2 regions of the Clostridium taeniosporum genome follow, and region 2 is predicted to be linked to the other one. Evidence: a T-box and tRNA genes for the amino acid it is inferred to sense, from the RefSeq annotation. Region 2 holds a T-box; the other holds one or more tRNA genes.

Region 1 (11,136 bases), 260 kb from region 2:
AGGGGGCATAGCGCTTACCGAACCTTATCAAACTCCGAATACCAGATACTATCAGTCCGGCAGTCAGACTGCGAAAGATAAGTTCCGTAGTCAAAAGGGAAACAGCCCAGATCGTCAGCTAAGGTCCCAAAGTGTAAGTTAAGTGGAAAAGGATGTGGGATTTCTAAGACAACTAGGATGTTGGCTTAGAAGCAGCCACTCATTAAAAGAGTGCGTAATAGCTCACTAGTCAAGAGATCCTGCGCCGAAAATGTCCGGGGCTCAAACTTACCACCGAAGCTACGGGTTCACACTTTGTGTGAGCGGTAGAGGAGCGTCGTAATCGGGCTGAAGTCGTACCGTAAGGAGCGGTGGACTGATTACGAGTGAGAATGTTGGCATTAGTAGCGAGATGTAGGTGAGAATCCTACAGGCCGAATACCTAAGGTTTCCTCAGGAAGGTTCGTCCGCTGAGGGTTAGTCGGGACCTAAGCTGAGGCCGAAAGGCGTAGGCGATGGACAATCGGTTGATATTCCGATACCACTATTATCGTTATTATCGATGGTGTGACGGAGAAGGATAGGATGTGCTAGCTATTGGATGCTAGTCTAAGCGTTTAGGGAGTTAGAATAGGCAAATCCGTTCTAACAATCCTGAGGCGTGATGGGGAAGGTTCTACGGAACCGAAGTATCTGATTCCATGCTTCCAAGAAAAGCATCTAGAAAGAGAAGTAGTGCCCGTACCGCAAACCGACACAGGTAGGTGAGGAGAGAATCCTAAGGCCGGCGGAAGAATTGCAGTTAAGGAACTAGGCAAATTGACCCCGTAACTTCGGGAGAAGGGGTGCCTGCGAGAGCAGGCCGCAGAGAATAGGCACAAGCAACTGTTTAACAAAAACACAGGTCTCTGCTAAAGCGAAAGCTGATGTATAGGGGCTGACGCCTGCCCGGTGCTGGAAGGTTAAGGGGAACACTTAGCGTAAGCGAAGGTGTGAACTTAAGCCCCAGTAAACGGCGGCCGTAACTATAACGGTCCTAAGGTAGCGAAATTCCTTGTCAGGTAAGTTCTGACCCGCACGAATGGCGTAATGACTTGTGCACTGTCTCAACTGCAAATCCGGCGAAGTTGTAGTGCGAGTGAAGATGCTCGCTACCCGCGATTGGACGGAAAGACCCCGTAGAGCTTTACTGTAGCTTAGCATTGAATTTCGGTATTGTCTGTACAGGATAGGTGGGAGACTGGGAAATCAGAGCGTCAGCTTTGATGGAGTCATCCTTGGGATACCACCCTGATAGTACTGGAATTCTAACTGGATGCCATGAATCTGGTGACAGGACATTGTTAGGTGGGCAGTTTGACTGGGGCGGTCGCCTCCTAAAAAGTAACGGAGGCGCCCAAAGGTTCCCTCAGAACGGTCGGAAATCGTTCGTAGAGTGCAAAGGCATAAGGGAGCCTGACTGCGAGACCTACAAGTCGAGCAGGGACGAAAGTCGGGCTTAGTGATCCGGTGGTACCTCGTGGGAGGGCCATCGCTCAACGGATAAAAGCTACCTCGGGGATAACAGGCTGATCTCCCCCAAGAGTTCACATCGACGGGGAGGTTTGGCACCTCGATGTCGGCTCGTCGCATCCTGGGGCTGAAGTAGGTCCCAAGGGTTGGGCTGTTCGCCCATTAAAGCGGCACGCGAGCTGGGTTCAGAACGTCGTGAGACAGTTCGGTCCCTATCCGTCGCGGGCGCAGGAAATTTGAGAAGAGCTGTCCTTAGTACGAGAGGACCGGGATGGACCGACCTATGGTGTACCAGTTGTTTCGCCAGAAGCATAGCTGGGTAGCTAAGTCGGGACGGGATAAACGCTGAAAGCATCTAAGCGTGAAGCCTCCTTCAAGATGAGATTTCCCATAGCGTAAGCTAGTAAGACCCCTTGAAGACTACAAGGTTGATAGGTCAGAGGTGTAAGTATGGTAACATATTTAGCTGACTGATACTAATAGGTCGAGGGCTTGACCAATAAATATTGTATACAAATTATGTGCAATTTTGAAAGAACATTCTTTCAAAATATTCCGCGATAGCTCAATGGTGGAGCACTCGGCTGTTAACCGATAGGCTGGAGGTTCGAGTCCTCTTCGCGGAGCCAATTTGATATTTCAAAGTCGATTTAATCGGCTTTTTTTTTATGTTTAGGAAAGTATAGAACTTTAAAATATATATTTTTAGAAAGTCTTAAGACTTTCAATCAAAATTCTTAACTTTCAATTATATATTTTCAACTAAAAGTGTGGCGTAGCCACTTTTTTGTTGTCTTAAATTATTTATATATACATGTAATAATTTTGTAACAAAAGTAAAAATAATGTATTATATAATTGTATGTGTAGTAATTTGGTGAACTTAATAAGTAGACAAGCTATTAATAATGGAAAAGTGCGGGGGTCAACAATAAATGAGTAATAATATTAATTATAGAAGAAGAAGAAGTAACGGAAAGAATAAAAAAAAGAAAATAATTTTATTTTCTTCAATAGTTTTAGCAGTAGTAGTAGCAGGAATGTTATCTGCTAAATATATTCATAGTAAAAATATTAATGCTGATGCAAGTGAATTTAATAATAAGGGAGTTGCAACGGAAAATAAAGTAGAAGCAGTTCCAGTAGAAGAACCTAAAGAAAAACCTAAATTAGAAAATTCTGGATATTTAACAGCGAAAGAGGATTCAAATGCAGATTCAGCTGAATTTGTAGAGAAGTATTTATATCAACAAAGTCTGGGTCAAATGCCAGAAGGAGCTAATGGTCATAAAGTAGCATATTTAACTTTTGATGATGGTCCATCGGAAACTGTAACACCAGAAGTTTTAAGCGTATTAAAAGAGAAAGGTGTAAAAGCTACTTTCTTTGTATTAGGTAAATCTATAAATGAGAGCGATAAAACTAAAGAATTATTAAAAGAGACAGTAAAAGATGGACATGCAATTGCTAGTCACACATATTCACATGATTATCATTACTTATATCCACATAGAACTGTAAGTATTGAAAACTTTATGAGTGATATAGAAAAAAATAATGAAACGTTTAGACAAGTTTTAGGAAAAGATTTTGTAACTAAAACAATTAGATTTCCTGGTGGATTAATGTCTTGGAAAGGAAAAGATGCAATAAAAGAAAAATTACAAGAGGGTGGATATCATTATATTGAATGGAATTCTTTATCTAAGGATGCAGAAGGAAAAGCTAAAGTTGCATCAGAATTATTAGAAGAAGTTAAAAAAAGTGTTTCAGGAAGAGAAAAAGCAGTTATATTAATGCATGATGCTGCAGGAAAACAAGAAACTGCAAAGGCTTTACCACAAGTAATAGATTATTTAAGAGAACAAGGTTATGAATTTAGAAGTATAAAATAAGACATATGAAAATAAATAACAAGTCAAAGATGTGACGGATATTTTGTGAAGTATAATAACTTAGGTTTTGCTAATAGTTGTGTTATTAGTGGGTTCAAAGGAATAAGTAGTTTACAAAATAAACTAGTAAATATATAAAGAGGCTGCAAGGTCTCTTTTTTATTATAAGAAAAGTATAAATAGGTATAATGTATATAGGAGGTATTTATATGAAAAAGATTCTTTTAGTTGAAGATGAAGAGAGTATAAGAGGCTTTATTAAAATAAATTTAAAAAGAAATGATTTTGAAGTTATAGAAGCAGGAACAGGTGAAGAAGGTCTTAAAGCAGCTGAGGAATTCAATATTGATTTAGCAATTTTAGATGTTATGCTTCCTGGGATAGATGGTTTTAAAGTTTGTGATGAATTAAGAAAGCGATATCCTAAAATAGGAATTGTAATGCTTACAGCACGTACTCAAGATATGGATAAAATAATGGGGTTAGAATATGGAGCAGATGATTATATAATAAAACCATTTAATCCATTGGAGTTGGTTCTTAGAATTAAAGCTATATTAAGAAGAATTGGAAATAAAAATGAAGAAAAAGAGGATGAAGAAAGATTAATAATGGAACCATTTATAATAGATTTATATTCGCAGAAGTTATTTAAAAATAATTTAGAAATAGATGTAACTCCTAAAGAGTATTTACTTATGAAATTATTTTTAAAAAATCCTAATAAAGCATTTTCTAGAGATGAGCTTTTAAATTTAATATGGGGATATAATTATTTTGGTGATCCTAAATTAATAGATGTTAACATCAGACGTTTAAGGGCTAAAATTGAGGATAATCCATCACAACCTAAATTTATAGAAACAATATGGGGTAAGGGATATAGATGGAAAGGATAATAAAATGAAGAGTATTAAAAACACTTTAATTAAAAATTTTTTATTTTTAATATTATTTATTGTTATTTGTATGAATCTTCTTTTGGGAACTTTTGTTAAGAAGTATTATTATGATAATGCAGAAACTTTATTAAGAAATCAAATAGAAATAGCAACAAATTTTTATAATAAATATTTATATAAATCAAGATTAATTGAGAATATATATGATAATGTTGATTCATTTTGGAATAAAAGCAATGCTGAAGTTCAAATACTAGATGAAAAAGGAAACTTATTAATGGATTCCATAGGAGTTAATGATGATAAGTTAAATGAAAAGCCAGATGTTAAAAAAGCAATTAATGGTGAGAGTGGTAGCTATGTTGGAAATGTTAATTACTGTGATTATAAAGTTATGTCTGTTTCGCAACCTCTTTTAAATAATAATAAAGTTATAGGAATAATTAGATACGTTATATCTTTAGAAGAAGTAAATAATGAATTAAAAAGTATATTTTTACTTTTTATGCTAATATCTATATTTGTATTAATTTTAGGAGTAATTATTAGTTTAATCTTATCTAATAAGATTATAAATCCTATAAAAAGGTTAACTGATATAGCTGAAAAAATGGCTAATGGAAATTTAAGAGTTAGAAATAATGTTAGTGGTGAAGGCGAAGTTGCCCAACTTGCTAATACATTAGATTATATGGCTGAAGAGATTATAAAAAGGGAACAATTAAAGGATGATTTTATATCATCAGTATCCCATGAATTAAGGACGCCTTTAACTTCTATAAAGGGATGGGTAATAACTCTTAAAGATAATAATACTGATGAAGAGACGTTTAAATTAGGGTTTAATATATTAGAAAAGGAAACTGATAGATTAGCTAATATGGTGGAAGAATTACTAGATTTTTCAAGACTTATAAATGGAAAAATGCAATTAAAACGAGAATATGTAAATATAATGGAATTAATAGAATATATAGAAAGTTATATGATTCCTAGAGCATTAAAAGAATCTATTAATTTTAATGTGGTATCTAATCTAGAAAATAAAATATACTGGTTAGATATAGATAGAATGACGCAAGTTTTAATAAATCTAATAGATAATTCATTTAAATTTGTAAATAATAAAGGTATTGTTAATGTTATTTTTAATGAAGAAAATAATGCATTAAAGATCATAGTTGAAGACAATGGGTGTGGAATAAGTGAGTATGATTTACCAAGGGTAAAAGAAAAATTTTATAAGGGTGCTAATTCAAAATCTAAAAATGGTATAGGACTATCCATTTGTGAAGAAATAGTTAATCTTCATAATGGAAGTTTAGATATAGTTAGTGAAGAAGGAAAAATGACTAGAGTCACCATATTAATTCCTGAGAAAAGGGAGATAGATATATGAAAAAATTTATTAATATGATTTTAGTTATTCTTATGTCTTTTTTTATAATAGGATGTAATGATATTACTCAAAATAAAATTTATAAAATTAAGCCACCAGAAAATAATTCTTTAAGTATTAAAGGAATTTGGCGGATAAATGATTATAAAATTTTAGATAATGATATATATTCACTTAATAATAGAAAATTTTTAATAGGAGAAGATATTGAAATATGTAATGAATATGTAAAGTTAAAGGATATTGATTATGGAAATATAACTTATAAATTAAAATTAGTTAAGGATGATTATGTTATTTCATATGAAGAAAAGTATAACATAGGTAATTTGAATTTAAATAAAGATAATTATGAAGTTATATCAGTATTTTATAATAATAATATAATGTTTGAATTCATAAAAAATACAGATAAAGAAAGTTTTATATTTTATAATGGAGCATTGTATAATGTTAGTTTGGTTAGTCAAATTAATCAGCCTGTAGATAGTAATATTAAAAAAGAAAATAATAAAATAGATAGTAATTTAATTAACTATTATAATTATCCAGTAGGGGTATATTTGGGAATAAAATCCAATAACGAAGAAGATAATACAGAAGAATATAAGACTGTATATGTTTCATTCCAAAATGATAAGTTACAACCTATAAGAGAAAAATCTGGATTAATAGTTCCACGGATGAATGGAATTTGGAGCATAAACAAAAAATACAGAGAAAAAAATGATTATTATTATGAATATTTTAATGCTAATCCTATAAATAATAAGGATTTTATAAATAATGATAATAAAAATTTAGATAATATAGATAAAAATAGATATATAAGTATAAATTTTGTTGGTAATGATTATATAGCTACTGAAGTATATGAAGGTAATAAATTTACTGGCAAATATGGGAAATATGAAGTTTTACCAATAGATAATATAACATCTAATATACCAATTGTTATAAGTGATATATATTCTGATGATGCAAAGAAAGTTTTTAAACAAGTTTATGATAATATTGTTAATAATTTTTCAGAAGAAGAGAAACAAAAGTATAGTTCTTATATAAATTATAGTAATTTTTCTCTTAAAAGGGCAAATGGAAAATGGAATGTTATTGGCAAGATATCTCCTGCTTATGGATTAGAGGATAGTGGTTATGATTATACATTAAACTTTAAACACAATAAAAAATTAGTTAATTATGATTCATTATTGATTCCTTGGAAAACATTGAAACGTGAATTACCAGATATTAAAGATGCTTTTACATCACCAAATGAGAGAATTGCATTAATTTTAACTGAAAAAGGATTACTTATATATGAAATTGAGAATTCAAAAATAAATAATGCTCCACTTGATATAATAAATATGGATCACAATGATCAAATTATAATGGCCGAATGGTGTATAGGAGATTATGTTGATAATTGGGCAAAACCATTTTTAAATTAAATAAAACGTATAATTTACGTTATAATATAAATAGATATATATTATTTATTAAAATTATTAAATTAGAATTTTAAATTAATATAGACTAACTATAATATGGGATAGTATAGTATTATAATAGATATTATTAGAATATCAAGATAGTATAATTTAAATTTAGTTTAAAGTTATATTGTAATAAGAGATTTTTTATATAAAAGTAAGGTAAGTATAAGGGAGGATTTATATGTTAGAGAAAAGCATTGTATCTCAGGTACTAGCAAAATGTCTAATAACAGGGGGAGATTTTGCAGAGATTTTTGAAGATGATTCTATAAGTAATTCTATATCATTAATAGATGGAAAAGTAGAAGATGCTATTGGTGGAAGAAATTATGGAATTGGAATTAGAATTTTTAAAGGATTAAAAAGTGTATATGCATATACAAATAATAATAGTTTAGATTCTTTATTGGAAACAGCCTATAGAGCAGCATTAGCTTTAGGTGAAGCAACACAAAAAGAAAATAATATTATAGTTAATAAAAAGAAGATTGAAACAATTCATCCTATAATTTATTATCCAAAAGATGTAAATTATAATAAAAAGATAGATATTTTAAAGTTGGCATATAATAGTGCTAAAAATTATAGTAATGATATTTCACAAGTTATAACAAGTTATGGTGATAAAGAACAAAATATTTTAATAGCTAATAGTGATGGACTATATATAGAAGATAAGAGAATTAGAACAAGACTTGGAATAAATGCTATTGCTTCTAAAGGTACAGAAAATCAAACAGGATTTGAAGGTCCAGGAAGACATATGGGAATTGAAATGTTTGAAAGTATAGATCCTGAATATCATGGAAGAGAAGCTGCTAGAATAGCACATACAATGCTTCATGCTAAGAATTGTCCAGCAGGAAATATGACTGTTGCAATAGATAATGGTTTTGGAGGAGTTATATTCCATGAAGCATGTGGTCATGCTTTAGAAGCAAGTTCTGTTGCTAAAGGAAATTCAGTTTTTGCAAATAAATTAGGTGAGCAAATAGCATCTACTAAAGTAACAGCTATAGATGATGGAACAATACCTAATGCTTGGGGATCACTTAATATAGATGATGAAGGTAATAAGACTCAAAAGAATATTTTAATTGAAGATGGTATATTAAAAGGATATATGATTGATAAATTAAATGGTAGAAGAATGAATATGAATCCAACTGGTAGTTCTAGAAGACAAAGCTATAAATATCAACCTACTTCAAGAATGACTAATACTTATATAGCAAATGGAAATGATAATCCAGAAGATATAATTAAATCTATTTCAGATGGATTATATGCTAAAAAATTAGGGGGAGGTTCTGTTAACCCTGTAACTGGAGAATTTAATTTTGCTGTACAAGAAGGATATTTAGTTAAGAATGGTATTATCAAAGAACCAGTAAGGGGTGCTAGCCTTATAGGAAAAGGTAGTGAAGTTCTTATGAATATTGATATGGTAGGAAATAATTTAGAATTAGCTCAAGGGATTTGTGGTTCATCATCTGGAAGTATTCCAACTAATGTTGGTCAACCTATGATTAGAGTTAAGAAAATGACAGTTGGGGGGAGATAATATATGGAATTTAATTTATTTAAAGAAACACTAATGAGTGAAGCTAAAAAAGCAGGATTTGAAGAATGTGAAATATATTATTCTGATGTTGAAAGCCTAAGTATAAATGTATATGAAGGCGATGTTGAAAAGTATAAATTAAATAACTCATTTGGATTATCATTTAGAGGGAAAATAAATGGTAAAATGGGATATTCGTATACTGAAATATTAGATGAGAATTCAATAGATACTCTTATAGAAAATGCTAAAAGTGCAGCATTAGTTATAGAAAATGATGATGTTCAATTTATTTATGAAGGTGATAGTCAATATAAAGATATAAATTGTTATAAATATGAATTAGATAATATAAAACCTGATAAACTTATTAAATTAGCTCTAGAAATGGAAAGTGAATGTAAAAAACAATGCAATAAAGTTGTTAATTTTGGTGGATGTGGAATAGGATATGGAAAATCTAGATATGGAATATTAAATTCAAAAGGATTAAATTTATCTACTTCAAGGAATCATTTAACAGCTTATGTAGCACCAATAATTGAAGATAATAATGAAAAATATGATGGAATGGGATATGTTATTGCAAAAGGAGAAGCAGATATTAATCCTGAAAAATTAGCTAAGGATGGTCTAGAAGAAGCACTTTCTAGAGTTGGTGGAAAAAGTATAAAGTCAGGAAAGTATAAAGTAGTTATAAATAATGAGGCTATGGTATCATTACTTGGAACTTTTTCAGGAATTTTTAATTCCGAACAAGCACAAAAAGGATTATCTTTATTAAAAGGTAAAGAAGGAGAAATTATAGCTTCAGATAAGTTGACTTTAATAGATGATCCACATCGTAAAGATGGTCTTGGAACAACAGCATTTGATGATGAAGGTGTTGCAACTTATAAAAAAGAAGTTATAACTAATGGAAAATTAAATACATTATTATATAATTTAAAAACAGCACATAAAGCAAATGTTAAGTCTACAGGAAATGGTTTTAAATCATCTTATGCATCTATAGTTGGCGTAAGTGCAACAAATTTTTATATAAAACCAGGTGATAGAAGTTTTAAGGAAATATGTAAAGAAGTTAATAATGGAGTAATAATAACTGAATTTGCAGGTCTTCATTCAGGAGCTAATGCTGTTACAGGAGATTTTTCTTTAGCAGCTAAAGGATTTATGATTGAAAATGGTAAAAAGACATTTCCAATAGAGCAAATTACAGTAGCAGGAAACTTTTTTACATTGATTAAAGATATTGAACAAATAGGAAATGATTTAAAGTTCCCTATGAGTAGTGTAGGATCACCATGTGTTGTTGTAAAAGAATTATCAATAGCAGGAAAATAATTTTAATCAGAATTATTAAATAGATATAAAAATAGAAGGATTAAATTAGTCCTTCTATTTTTATTTAAATGTGCCTTATTCATATATTAATACTTTACTAAAGATATACTAATTATATAAAATATTATTTTTTAAAATAATTAGCTCTTATCATTTTATCTGATAGATCAAGAATATTTTTATAGACTTTTTTTTCTTCATTAGAAAGAGTATCTTTATCTCTAATTGTACCATTAGTTAAGATAGCAAATGATTTTTTTGTATTTAAAAGATTTCTTCCTAAAACAGTATTTTCATATTCTTTTTTATCAATACCAAGCATATAAAGTAAAGTTGGCATAACATCAATTTGTCCACCATATAAATCAAATGTTTGTCCATTCTTTATAGATGTATCATAAACTACAAGTGGAACAACAGGATTACCAGTATCTAAGTACCAATCTTCTTTATTAGATAAATTTTCAATACTATCATTATAATATTTATGAACACCTGTATGATCACCCATAATAGCAATAATACTATTGTCTAATAAACCTTCACTATCTAATAATTTTAAGAAATTACCTATTTGAGCATCTGTATAATGTAAACTTTCAAAATATCCACCTAATTCATTTTCATCTAATTCAGGATCAAGATTTAATTCCCTGTATTCTTTTGGTATGTCAAATGGACCGTGACTTGTTAAAGTTACTGTTAAAGCATAGAATGGTTTAGATTGTTCTTTTAGCATTGGAACAACTTGTTTAAAATAGCTTCCATCGCTTATTCCCATGCCAATGATTTCATCAGCATTAAATGAATAATAATCATTAAATTTATCAAATCCTATTGATTTAAGTCCAGCAGAATAATTCCAAAATGATCCTTTATCAGGATGAATAGCAATACTGCTATAACCATCTTTCTCTAAAATATTAGGCAAAGAGTTATAAGCTGTATTTGGATATCTAAAGAAAGTACTACCTCTTCTTAGTGGAAACATGGATGTATTAACCATTAAATCACAATCAGAACTTGTCCCTTCATTAAC
Region 2 (11,136 bases):
TTAATCCTTTTTTATCTACCCAACCTTTAATATTTCTTTGCTTAGCTCTTGCTACTGCAAGTTCACCTTCATGTACTTCTGATGTAATAGTTGAACCAGCTGCAATATAAGTATTATCTCCTACTTCTACTGGTGATACTAAATTCGTGTTACATCCTATAAAGCTATGATTTCCAATAATAGTTTTATATTTTTTCTTTCCATCATAATTTACAACTACTGTACCACAACCAAAATTACATTCCTTACCTACTTCTGCATCACCTATATAAGTTAAATGAGAAACTTTAGTTCCATCTCCAATAGTAGATTTCTTTATTTCTACGAAATCCCCAATTCTTGCTTTTTCTCCAATTTCAGTTTCAGGTCTTATATATGCAAATGGACCTACAGTAGTATTATTACCAATTTTACTATCTAAAATAACAGAAGATTGAATATCCACTTCATTTTTTATAACGCTATCTTTTATTCTTGAATTTTGATATATTAGACATCTTTCTCCTATAATAGTATTTCCTTCTATAATATTATTAGGATATATTATAGTATCTTTTCCTATTTCTACATCAATACCTATATAAGCTGTTTTAGGATCTATTAATGTAACACCATTTTCCATATGTTTTAAATTTATTCTATTCTTAAGTATTTCTTCAGCTTGAGCCAATTGAACTCTTGAGTTAACCCCTATAGTTTCTTCAAAATCAGTTACAACTGCACCTATTTTATTACCTTCAGATTTTAATATTTCTATAACATCTGTAAGATAATATTCACCTTGCTTATTATTATTATTTAATTTACTTAATGATTTATATAATAATTCTATATCAAAACAATATATAGCAGAATTCATTTCATTAACTTTTAATTCTTCTTCATTACAGTCTTTATGCTCTACAATTTTTAATACTTCATTACCACTTCTGATTATTCTTCCGTAACCTGTTGCATCATCAACAATAGCTGTTAATATTGTTGCTGCATTTCCATTTTTAATGTGAGTATTAAATAAATTTTCAACTGTAGAATCTTTTATCAACGGAGTATCTCCAGTAAAAACTGCAACTGTGCCTTTTTTTCCTTTTAAAAATTCAGATGCACATTGTACAGCATGACCTGTTCCTAATTGTTCAGATTGAATTGAGTAAGTTACATTTTTTTCTTCAGTTCTTTCCTTAACAAGTTCTGCTCCTTTTCCTATAATTATATTAGCATCTTGTATTCCAGCTTTTCTTATAGTATCTATAACATGATTAACCATTTCTTTTCCACATACTTTATGTAAAACTTTAGGTAAATCTGATTTTATTCTTTTTCCTTGTCCAGCCGCTAACACTAAGGCATATTTATACATTGTTATCCCACCTTTTTTTACAAACATATAAAAAAAATATGCTCATAACATTCTTTAAATTCATACTAATTAATTATATTTGAAACAAATTCTTATTTCAAGTTTTATATAACGCATCTTAAATTTGTACAAAAATAAAAGGAAGTATTATCTTCCTCTCATTTTTTCTCAATATTAAACTATTATTCTTCAACTTCTTGTTCTTTAATAGCTTTTTCATAGGCATCTAGAATCTCTTTTTGTATCTTTTCCCTTGAATCCATAACTATTGGATGAGCTATGTCTTTAAATTCTCCAGTTGGAGTTTTTCTGCTAGGCATAGCTATAAATAACCCATTTTGACCTTCAATAACTTTAATATCATGTACTACAAACTCATTATCAAAAGTTACTGAAACTATGGCCTTCATTTTTCCTTCTGAAGATATTTTTCTAATTCTCACATCTGTGATTTGCATTTTCGTACACCTCCAAGTTGCATTTAAAAATACTTATACTTATAAATTCTACGAAAATCTTTAAAACCCTTCTAAAATTATCTAAATATTAGAAATTTTGTTCTATTTATGCGAATCATTATAAAAATCTTTTTGAAGGTTGAATTTCTATTATAGAGTCTCTATCAACCGCTTTTAACTCTACTATGGAAACATATTCATCAACTAACTTCTTGTTTATTTCTTTGTTATCAACTAATACACCAATTCCAACTAATTCACTTTCAAATTCTGTTAATAAATCCTTAATTCCAAGAGCCGTTCCTCCAGCCTTCATAAAATCATCAATAAATATACATCTGCTCTTAGGCTTCATTGATTTCTTTGAAAGAGACATTTGTTGAAGTCTTCCACTACTTCCCGATACATAATTTATACTAACAGTAGTTCCTTCTGTAAATTGGCTGTTTCTTCTAGCTATTACTAATTGTACCCCTAAATTTCTAGCTACTTCGTAAGCTAAAGGTATTCCTTTTGTTTCAACAGTTATAACATAATCTACATTTTTATCTTGAAAGCATGATGATAACATAACTCCTGCAGTACTAATAATTTCTGGATTATACATTACATCTGTCATATATATTATGTTACCCGGTATAACTCTTCCGTCATCCTTTAATTGATCACACAACTTTAATGCAAAGTCTCTAGCTACATCCTCACCAATCATAGGAATATATTTGATTCCACCTGCAACTCCTGCAATTGTTTCTATTCTTCCCATTTTAAATTTTTCTAAAAGTTCTCTTATTATAACTACATCTTCACTTATAGTAGATTTTGCTGCATTTAATAATTCTGAAAACTTATTCAATCCTATTATTTTATTTGAATTTTCTATTAAAATTTTTGTTATAGCAACCACTCTATTATTTCTACTTAACTTTTCCATAAAAATCACCTACATCAATTATTTACGAATTATTTTTAATTTTATTATACTTAACATTCATATTTTATTCTAAATTATATTCAATATCAATGGTTTTTAAAAACAAAAGTTCTTAATTACGAAAATTCTTCACATATTTAGAAAAATAACATAGAATAATTTGAGTAATTATATTTTTTTGTATTTCATTTATGGAAAAATGTATATAATTATAAATAAGTATGCAAATATTTTTTATAGAGTAATTTGCGATTATTGTTTAGGATATAATTAATATAAAGGAGTTGATATTTTGTCTTTCAATTTTATAAAAGATAGAGATAAAAAGGTCCACTTTGTTGGTATTGGTGGAATAAGTATGAGTGGTCTTGCTGCTGTTTTATTAAATAGTGGATATAAAGTTTCTGGTTCAGATTTCAAAGAATCCGGAATCTTAAATAAATTAAGACTTGCTGGAGCTGATATTTACATAGGACATAGTAAAGAAAACATAAAAAATGTTGATTTAGTGGTTTATACAGCTGCTATACCTGAAAATAACCCTGAACTTGTTTATGCTAGAGAAAATAATATAGATTTAATGAATAGGGCTGAATTCTTAGGAAATATAATGAGGGGACATAAATACAATGTTGCTATTTCTGGAACTCATGGAAAAACGACTTGCACTTCTATGCTTTCTAATATTACTTTAAAAGCCAATTTAGATCCAACTATACTTGTTGGTGGAGAATTAGATGTTATTGGTGGTAATTTTAGAATAGGTAATAGTGATTACTTTTTAACAGAAGCTTGCGAATATAAACGTTCATTTTTAAATTTCTTCCCTTATATTGGAGTAATCTTAAATATAGATGCAGACCATTTAGATTACTATAAAGACATAGATGAAATTACTGAAACATTTGAAAAATTTGCAAATTTAATTCCTGAAGACGGTTATTTAATAGGGTATGTTGGTGATTCTCGAGTAAAGACCATCTTATCTAAAGTTAAATGTAATACTTTAAGTTATGGACTTAAAGATGCTGATGTTACAGCTAGAAATATAACTTTTAATGAAAAAGGTTGTGCTTCTTTTGAAGTTTATAATGGTGATAAAAAATTATTTAATTTAACTTTAAATAATCCTGGAGAACACAATATATTAAATGCTCTTTCTTCAATTTGTGTATCACTTATCTTTAATATTAATAATGAAGATATTATATGTGGATTATCAGAATGTAGAGGTGCTCATAAAAGATTTGAATATAAAGGTGAGGTAAATGGAGTTACTGTTATTGATGATTATGCTCATCATCCAGTAGAAATAAAAGCAACTTTAAAAACATCAAAGAAAATACCTCATAATAAAACTTTTTGTGTGTTCCAACCTCATACTTATACAAGAACAAAAACACTTTTTGATGAATTTACAGAAGCATTTTTTGATGCTGATGAAGTAGTTTTAATGGATATATATGCAGCTCGTGAAAAAAATAATGGATTAGTTTCTTCAAATGATTTAGGGAAGGCTTTAAGAGCTAAAGGTGTTAAATGTATAAATGTTCATTCTCATGCTGAAGCATTAGAATATGTAAAAAATTCTGTTAAACCTAATGACTTACTTCTTACAGTTGGTGCTGGAGATGTTGTTATTGTTGGTGAAGAATATCTTAATCAAGAAAAATAATTTATTAATACACATTTAAATAAATAACTAGTCAGTATGCTAGTTTATTTTGTGAAATACTTCTTCCTTGGAACCTACTAATAGCACAACTATTAGCAGGTTCCAAGTCATTGTATTTCACAAGATATCCATAGCATCTTTAACTTGTTATTTATTTTCATATGACTAAAATTGAAAATGAATAGATGAGAGTTAAGCGTTTTTTATCTATAGACTTTAAAAATATATATATTTAAATTTCAATTTGAAACTTATTACTTAACTCTCCATTTTCACCTCTAAATTCTTAACTAAAATTTATAATACTCTCTATACAATATTATATTATTGTAAGTTCTTTAGTTACTGAATTTAAAACTTCTGCACCATCTTTAGTTACTAATACCAAATCTTCTATTCTAACTCCTATATCATCTTTCAAATATATCCCAGGTTCAATTGAAAATATCATCCCAGCTTTAACTTCATCATGATTTATTGAACTTACATCACCTTTATCATGAGTTTCTAAGCCTATACTATGACCTGTTCTATGGGTAAAAAATTTCCCATATCCCTTATTTTCTATATAATTTCGTGCAGCAAAATCTATTTCTGAAAATTTAATCCCATCCTTTACTTTGTTAATACCTTGTATATTTGCTTGCTTAACTATTTCATATATTTCTTTCTTATGATTATTAGGTTCTTCTCCAAAAAATACTGTCCTAGTCATATCAGAACAATAATAATTGTATATTCCACCTATATCTAAAACTATTGTATCACCCTTCTTTAACTTCGTGCTTCCACATTCACTATGAGGATCTGCACCATTAGTATCAAAGGCTACTATAGGAGTAAATGAAAAACCACTAGCTCCTTCTTCTTCATATATCTCAGCTAGTAATCTTTGATAATATTTTTCTGTCATACCCTCTTTAAGTTCTGATTGAAGTTTTAACATAACTCTATCATTAATTTGTGATGATTTTCTCATAAGATCAATTTCTTCAGCATCTTTAATCATTCTTAGACTATCAATTATTGGAGATGAATTAACAAAACCTTTAACTACATTAAGTTCCATTAACCTTATTAAAAATTTAGCACTCCAATCTTTATCTATACCTAAAACTTTATCTCTTTCTAATACCTTACTTAATACATCAACTGCATCATCACTATCTGTATACCAAACAATATCTACACCTAAATCCTCTTCTATTGGAAAAAGTTTATTAACAATAAACTTATGATTTCCAGATGAATTTATATAAAGTACAACCATTCTTTCTCCTGGTGAAATTCTTTTACCTACAAGGTAATAAATTGATGCCGGTGATGTAACTATAATTTGAGAAAGTCCTTGCAACTTCATTTCTTTTATTACATTTAAAACCCTATTAGTCTTCATAAAATCAACCCCTTAATTTTTATAATAATCAATCCATTTTTATATAAGCTTAACAGATTCTTAATGTACAATCATACATTCAAAGCATAGCTTTTTATATATTATTTCTAAACTATAAATTAAAATATTCTATAAAATTTATTATATAACTTTGCATATAAAAATAATATTATAATGATATAATATATTTAATAATTTTATATTTATTCGCTGTTTTAAGTAGATATTAATATTTAAAACGTAGCAAGTATATTTAAGCATAAGGGGAGTTAGTTATGAAAATAGCAATAATTTCAGATATACATGGAAATATTTATTCACTTATTAGAGCATTACAAGATATAGATAGTGAAAGAGTAGATACAATTATTTGTTTAGGTGATTTAGTTGGATACGGTCCTCATCCAAATGAAGTTATCGCAATGATTAAAAGAAGAAATATTCTTTGTATTCAAGGAAATTATGATAAATCTGTTGTAGATAATGATTATACTTTTATAAGAGAAACTGAAACAAATAAATTTTCTCTACCTTGGACATATAATGAACTTAGAACACAAAATAGATATTTTTTGAGTAACCTTCCATCATCTATTAGTATTAATATTCAAGGTAAAAAAATATTGTTTGTTCATGGTAGTCCAAGCATACTTAATCAATATTTATTTGAAGATGCTGAAGATACTAAAAATATAATAGAAACTATGGAAGAGGATATTTTAGTTTGTGCACATACTCATATTCCTTCTGTTAAAAATTTTGATAAAAAAATGTATATAAATTGTGGCAGTATAGGAAAACCTAAAATAGGTAGACCTAATCTTACTTATTGTTTATTAGATATCAATGAAATTAATGAAGTAAAAACTCAAATTAAAGAATTAGAATATGAATATCCTAGAATTGTAAAAGATATGACTTTATTAAACTTTCCTGCAAAATTAATTAATAGTTTTGAAAAAGGGTTAGAATAACATTGTTGCATTTGCAAAAAAAATACTGTAAAATTATACACAATGTAATATAGTAATTGCTTTGATGAGAAGAGTATGTCTAGACTGTAGTCTTAGCGAATAAGGGATGGTGTAAGCCTTATACGAAGTCTATTCTGAAGAACATCTCTGAGTTTCTAACCGAAAGTTTTAATAAAAATTAGTAGGCTTAGACGGGAAAATCTCGTTATTATTTTTAAGAGAGGTCATATAAATTATTTATTTATATGACAAATTGGGTGGTACCACGAATTAATACTTTCGTCCCATACGGGACGGGAGTTTTTTTGTTTTTTAGTAAATTATATTACTAAAAATCTATGAATAACTTATAAAATACCGTATTTTATAAGTTTTATGAGTATCCCTTAAAAAAATAACTTTTCTAAAAATTTAGTTAAATAAAAAATGATTTATGTACCATCAAATAATAGTACTAATAAATAATTAGAAATATTAAAACAATTTTAAGTAATAAAAATAAATATTAACTCATTATTATATGTTAATCATATAGATGAATTAAATATATAATGAATTAAAATATGGAGGTAATATAAATGAAAAATACAGTTTTAATAAAAAAAATTTATAGAGAAACTGATAAATTTCTTTCAAAAGAAATAACAATATCAGGTTGGATAAGAACTTTAAGAGCATCTAATGCTTTTGGTTTCATTGAAATAAATGATGGTTCTTTCTTTAAAAATATTCAAGTAGTTTTTGATGACAAATTAGGTAACTTTAAAGAAATTTCAAAATTACCAATAAGCTCTTCAATCTCAGTTGTTGGTACATTAGTTGCTACACCAGATGCTAAGCAACCATTTGAAATTCAAGCTAAAGAAATAGTTATTGAAGGAATGTCAAATTCTGATTACCCACTTCAAAAGAAAAGACATACTTTTGAATACTTAAGATCAATTGCACATTTAAGACCAAGAAGTAATGCATTTTCTGCAACATTTAGAGTACGTTCAGTTGCTGCTTATGCAATACATAAATTCTTCCAAGAACAAGGATTTGTTTACACTCACACTCCAATAATTACTGGTAGTGACTGTGAAGGTGCTGGAGAAATGTTTAGAGTAACTACTCTTGATCCTAAGGCTCCAGAATTAACTAAAGAAGGTGAAATTGATTATACAAAAGACTTCTTTGGTAAAGAAACTAATCTTACTGTTTCTGGACAATTAAATGCTGAATGTTTCGCATTAGCATTTAGAAACATATATACATTTGGTCCTACATTTAGAGCTGAAAATTCTAATACAACAAGACATGCAGCTGAATTCTGGATGATAGAACCTGAAATAGCTTTTGCTGATTTACAAGACGATATGGAACTTGCTGAAGCAATGCTTAAATATGTTATAAAATACGTTATGGATGAATGTCCAGAAGAATTACAATTCTTCAATTCATTTGTTGATAAAGGATTATTAGAAAGATTAAATCATGTTGTTTCATCAGATTTTGCTAGAGTTACTTACACAGAAGCTGTTGAAATATTAGAAAAATGCGATACAAAATTCGATTATCCTGTATCTTGGGGTATAGATTTACAAACTGAACATGAAAGATATCTTACAGAAGAACACTTTAAGAAACCACTATTTGTAACAGATTATCCTAAAGATATCAAAGCATTCTATATGAGAATGAATGATGATAATAAAACTGTTGCTGCAACTGACCTTCTAGTACCAGGTATCGGTGAAATTATTGGTGGTAGCCAAAGAGAAGAAAGACTTGATGTTTTAGAAGCTAGAATGGCTGAATTAGATCTTAAGAAAGAAGATTACTGGTGGTATTTAGAATTAAGAAAATATGGAGAAACTAAACATGCTGGATTTGGTTTAGGATTTGAAAGATTAATCATGTACATCACTGGTATGACAAATATCAGAGACGTAATTCCATTCCCTAGAACTCCTGGAACTTCTGAATTCTAGAGAAATTTAAACTATAAATAACTTAACTACTTGATTTTTAAATTTAATTCTTAGTTAAAAATGTATGAAATAACACAACCCACGGAAATTGTGTTAAAACAACTTATTTATTTGAGTTATTATTTAAAATAAATCATTAAGTTTTTGTGCAGCTGATATTTTCTACTCTTCATTACGTGAGTGCAAATATCAGCTGTTATTTTTATTGAAATATATTCTAATTACTTAATCATTGACTTAGAACTAAAAATTATTATCCAAAATGTTAAATCTATAAAAATAATAAAATCTTAAATTGTAAAATCATTTTAATGAAATCTTTAAAATGATTGTTTTATTTTAAAATCTAAATATAATTTTACATAACAAAAAATCCCTTAGTATAATGTTCTAAGGGATTTTAATAATTAAAATACTGGTATAACTGCACCATTATATTTTTTTTCTATAAATTCCTTTACTTCTGGTGAAGTGAATGCTTCAGTTAATGCTTTAATTTTTTCTTTTTCTTCATCACCTTTTTTAACAACAATTATATTTGCATAAGGCTTTGCTGCTTCAGAATTCTTATCTTCGCTTATTATTGCATCTGATAATGGACTAAATCCTGCTGGTATTGCATAATTTCCATTTATTACAGCTGCTTCAGAATCCTCTAATACTCTTGGTATGCTTGCTGCTTCTAATTCATTAAATTTTAATTTTTTGCTGTTTTCTGTTATATCCTTTGGTGTAATTAATTCACCATCTGATACTTTTATAATTCCTTTTGAAGCTAATAACTTTAATGCTCTTGCTTCATTTGATGGATCATTAGGTATCGCTATTGTATCTCCATTAGATAATTCATCTAAACTTTTTATCTTATTTGAATATAGCCCCATTGGTTCTAAATGGATTGCTGCTGTATAAACTAAATTTAACCCTTTTGATTCATTTTGTTCATTTAAATACGGAATATGTTGAAAATAATTAGCATCTAAATCTCCTTCTGCTAATGCTACATTAGGCTGAACATAATCAGTAAACTCAATTATTTCAAGCTTATATCCTTCTTTTTCAAGTATAGGCTTTGCTATTTCTGCTATTTCTTTATGTGGTATGGGTGTAACACCTATTTTTATTGTTTTATCATCTTTTTTATTATAACTCTCTGCTCCATTATTTATGCTTCCACATCCTACTAAACTAAATATAAGTACTCCTGCTAATATTGTTGATAATATAGATTTCTTTTTCATTTATTTTTCCCCCTTAAATTATTGCTTATTTTATAATTAATTTTAAAATTTACTTTGATAATTTTCTATAAAAATAATTCCCTAAAAATTGTAGAAGCTGTACTAATATAATTAATATTATACAAGTTAATATCATAAAATCTGTTTCAAATCTTTGATATCCATATCTTATTGCTACATCGCCAAGTCCACCTGCCCCAAGTGTTCCTGCCATAGCAGAATAACCTACAATACTTATTAAAACTAATGTTATTCCAGATACAATTGATGGTATTGCTTCTTTTAACATAACTTTAAATATTATTTGAAAATTTGAAGCCCCGAAAGACTTTGCTGCTTCTATTACTCCTTTATCAACTTCTCTTAATGCAGATTCTATAATTCTTGAAACAAAAGGTGCTGCTGCAATCGTAAGTGGTACTATAGCAGCTAGTGTACCAGTAGATTTACCAACTAATAACTTGGTTAATGGCATAATTATTACCATTAATATCACAAATGGAAAACTTCTTAGTGTATTTACTATAAAATCTAAAATGGAATATATAAATTTATTTGGTTTTAAACCATCATCTGAAGTAATGGTAAGAATCATTGCTGGAATAAAACCTAATATAACTGAAAATATTGTAGAGGCTAAAACCATTATTAATGTTTGATTTAAAGCTATTATTATAATTTCTTGCATTATTTAATCACCTCCAACAAAATTTTCTTATTCTCTAAGTATTTAATTACTCTATCCTTATCACATTCATTTATATTTATAACTATTCCACCTAGAATCATATCTCTAAATTTTTCTAATTTTCCAGATACAATAGAAAAATCTATATTAAGTTCTCTTGCCATCTTTGTTATAACAGCATTCTCTGAAAAATTATTAGAAAAAAATATTTTTATGTTCGCTCCATTTTGAGGTAATATATTTTCATCATCTTCTCCAAGAAACTTCTTTAAAGATGATTTAGGTTTTAAAAATAATTCCTCACATTTACCTTGAGATTTTATATTTCCACCTTCAAGCAATGTAACTCTTTCACAGATTTCTTTTACTACTTCCATTTGATGAGTAACAATAACTATTGTTATACCCAGTTCCTGATTTATTTTTAAAAGTAATGA

Evidence for each region. The T-box of region 2 lies ahead of asnS (asparagine--tRNA ligase). A T-box ahead of a tRNA ligase gene usually reads a tRNA of that ligase, here a tRNA-Asn.
Region 1: it encodes a tRNA-Asn, which carries the amino acid that the T-box ahead of asnS (asparagine--tRNA ligase) is inferred to sense. The anticodon was not compared.

What each region holds. Positions count from the first base shown of each region.
Region 1 is NZ_CP017253.2:399,807-410,942, forward strand. It holds rRNA gene BGI42_RS02000 (23S ribosomal RNA) at 1-1,991, shown strand, start outside; tRNA gene BGI42_RS02005 (tRNA-Asn) at 2,046-2,120, shown strand; gene BGI42_RS02010 (polysaccharide deacetylase family protein) at 2,427-3,386, shown strand; gene BGI42_RS02015 (response regulator transcription factor) at 3,596-4,285, shown strand; gene BGI42_RS02020 (sensor histidine kinase) at 4,290-5,687, shown strand; gene BGI42_RS02025 (hypothetical protein) at 5,684-7,141, shown strand; gene BGI42_RS02030 (TldD/PmbA family protein) at 7,368-8,750, shown strand; gene BGI42_RS02035 (TldD/PmbA family protein) at 8,754-10,097, shown strand; gene BGI42_RS02040 (LTA synthase family protein) at 10,222-11,136, opposite strand, start outside.
Region 2 is NZ_CP017253.2:138,879-150,014, reverse strand. It holds gene glmU (bifunctional UDP-N-acetylglucosamine diphosphorylase/glucosamine-1-phosphate N-acetyltransferase GlmU) at 1-1,360, opposite strand, end outside; gene spoVG (septation regulator SpoVG) at 1,543-1,818, opposite strand; gene purR (pur operon repressor) at 1,937-2,752, opposite strand; gene murC (UDP-N-acetylmuramate--L-alanine ligase) at 3,045-4,427, shown strand; gene BGI42_RS00610 (M24 family metallopeptidase) at 4,747-5,823, opposite strand; gene BGI42_RS00605 (metallophosphoesterase family protein) at 6,099-6,797, shown strand; T-box leader at 6,850-7,087, shown strand; gene asnS (asparagine--tRNA ligase) at 7,376-8,770, shown strand; gene BGI42_RS00595 (MetQ/NlpA family ABC transporter substrate-binding protein) at 9,178-10,011, opposite strand; gene BGI42_RS00590 (methionine ABC transporter permease) at 10,061-10,699, opposite strand; gene BGI42_RS00585 (methionine ABC transporter ATP-binding protein) at 10,699-11,136, opposite strand, start outside.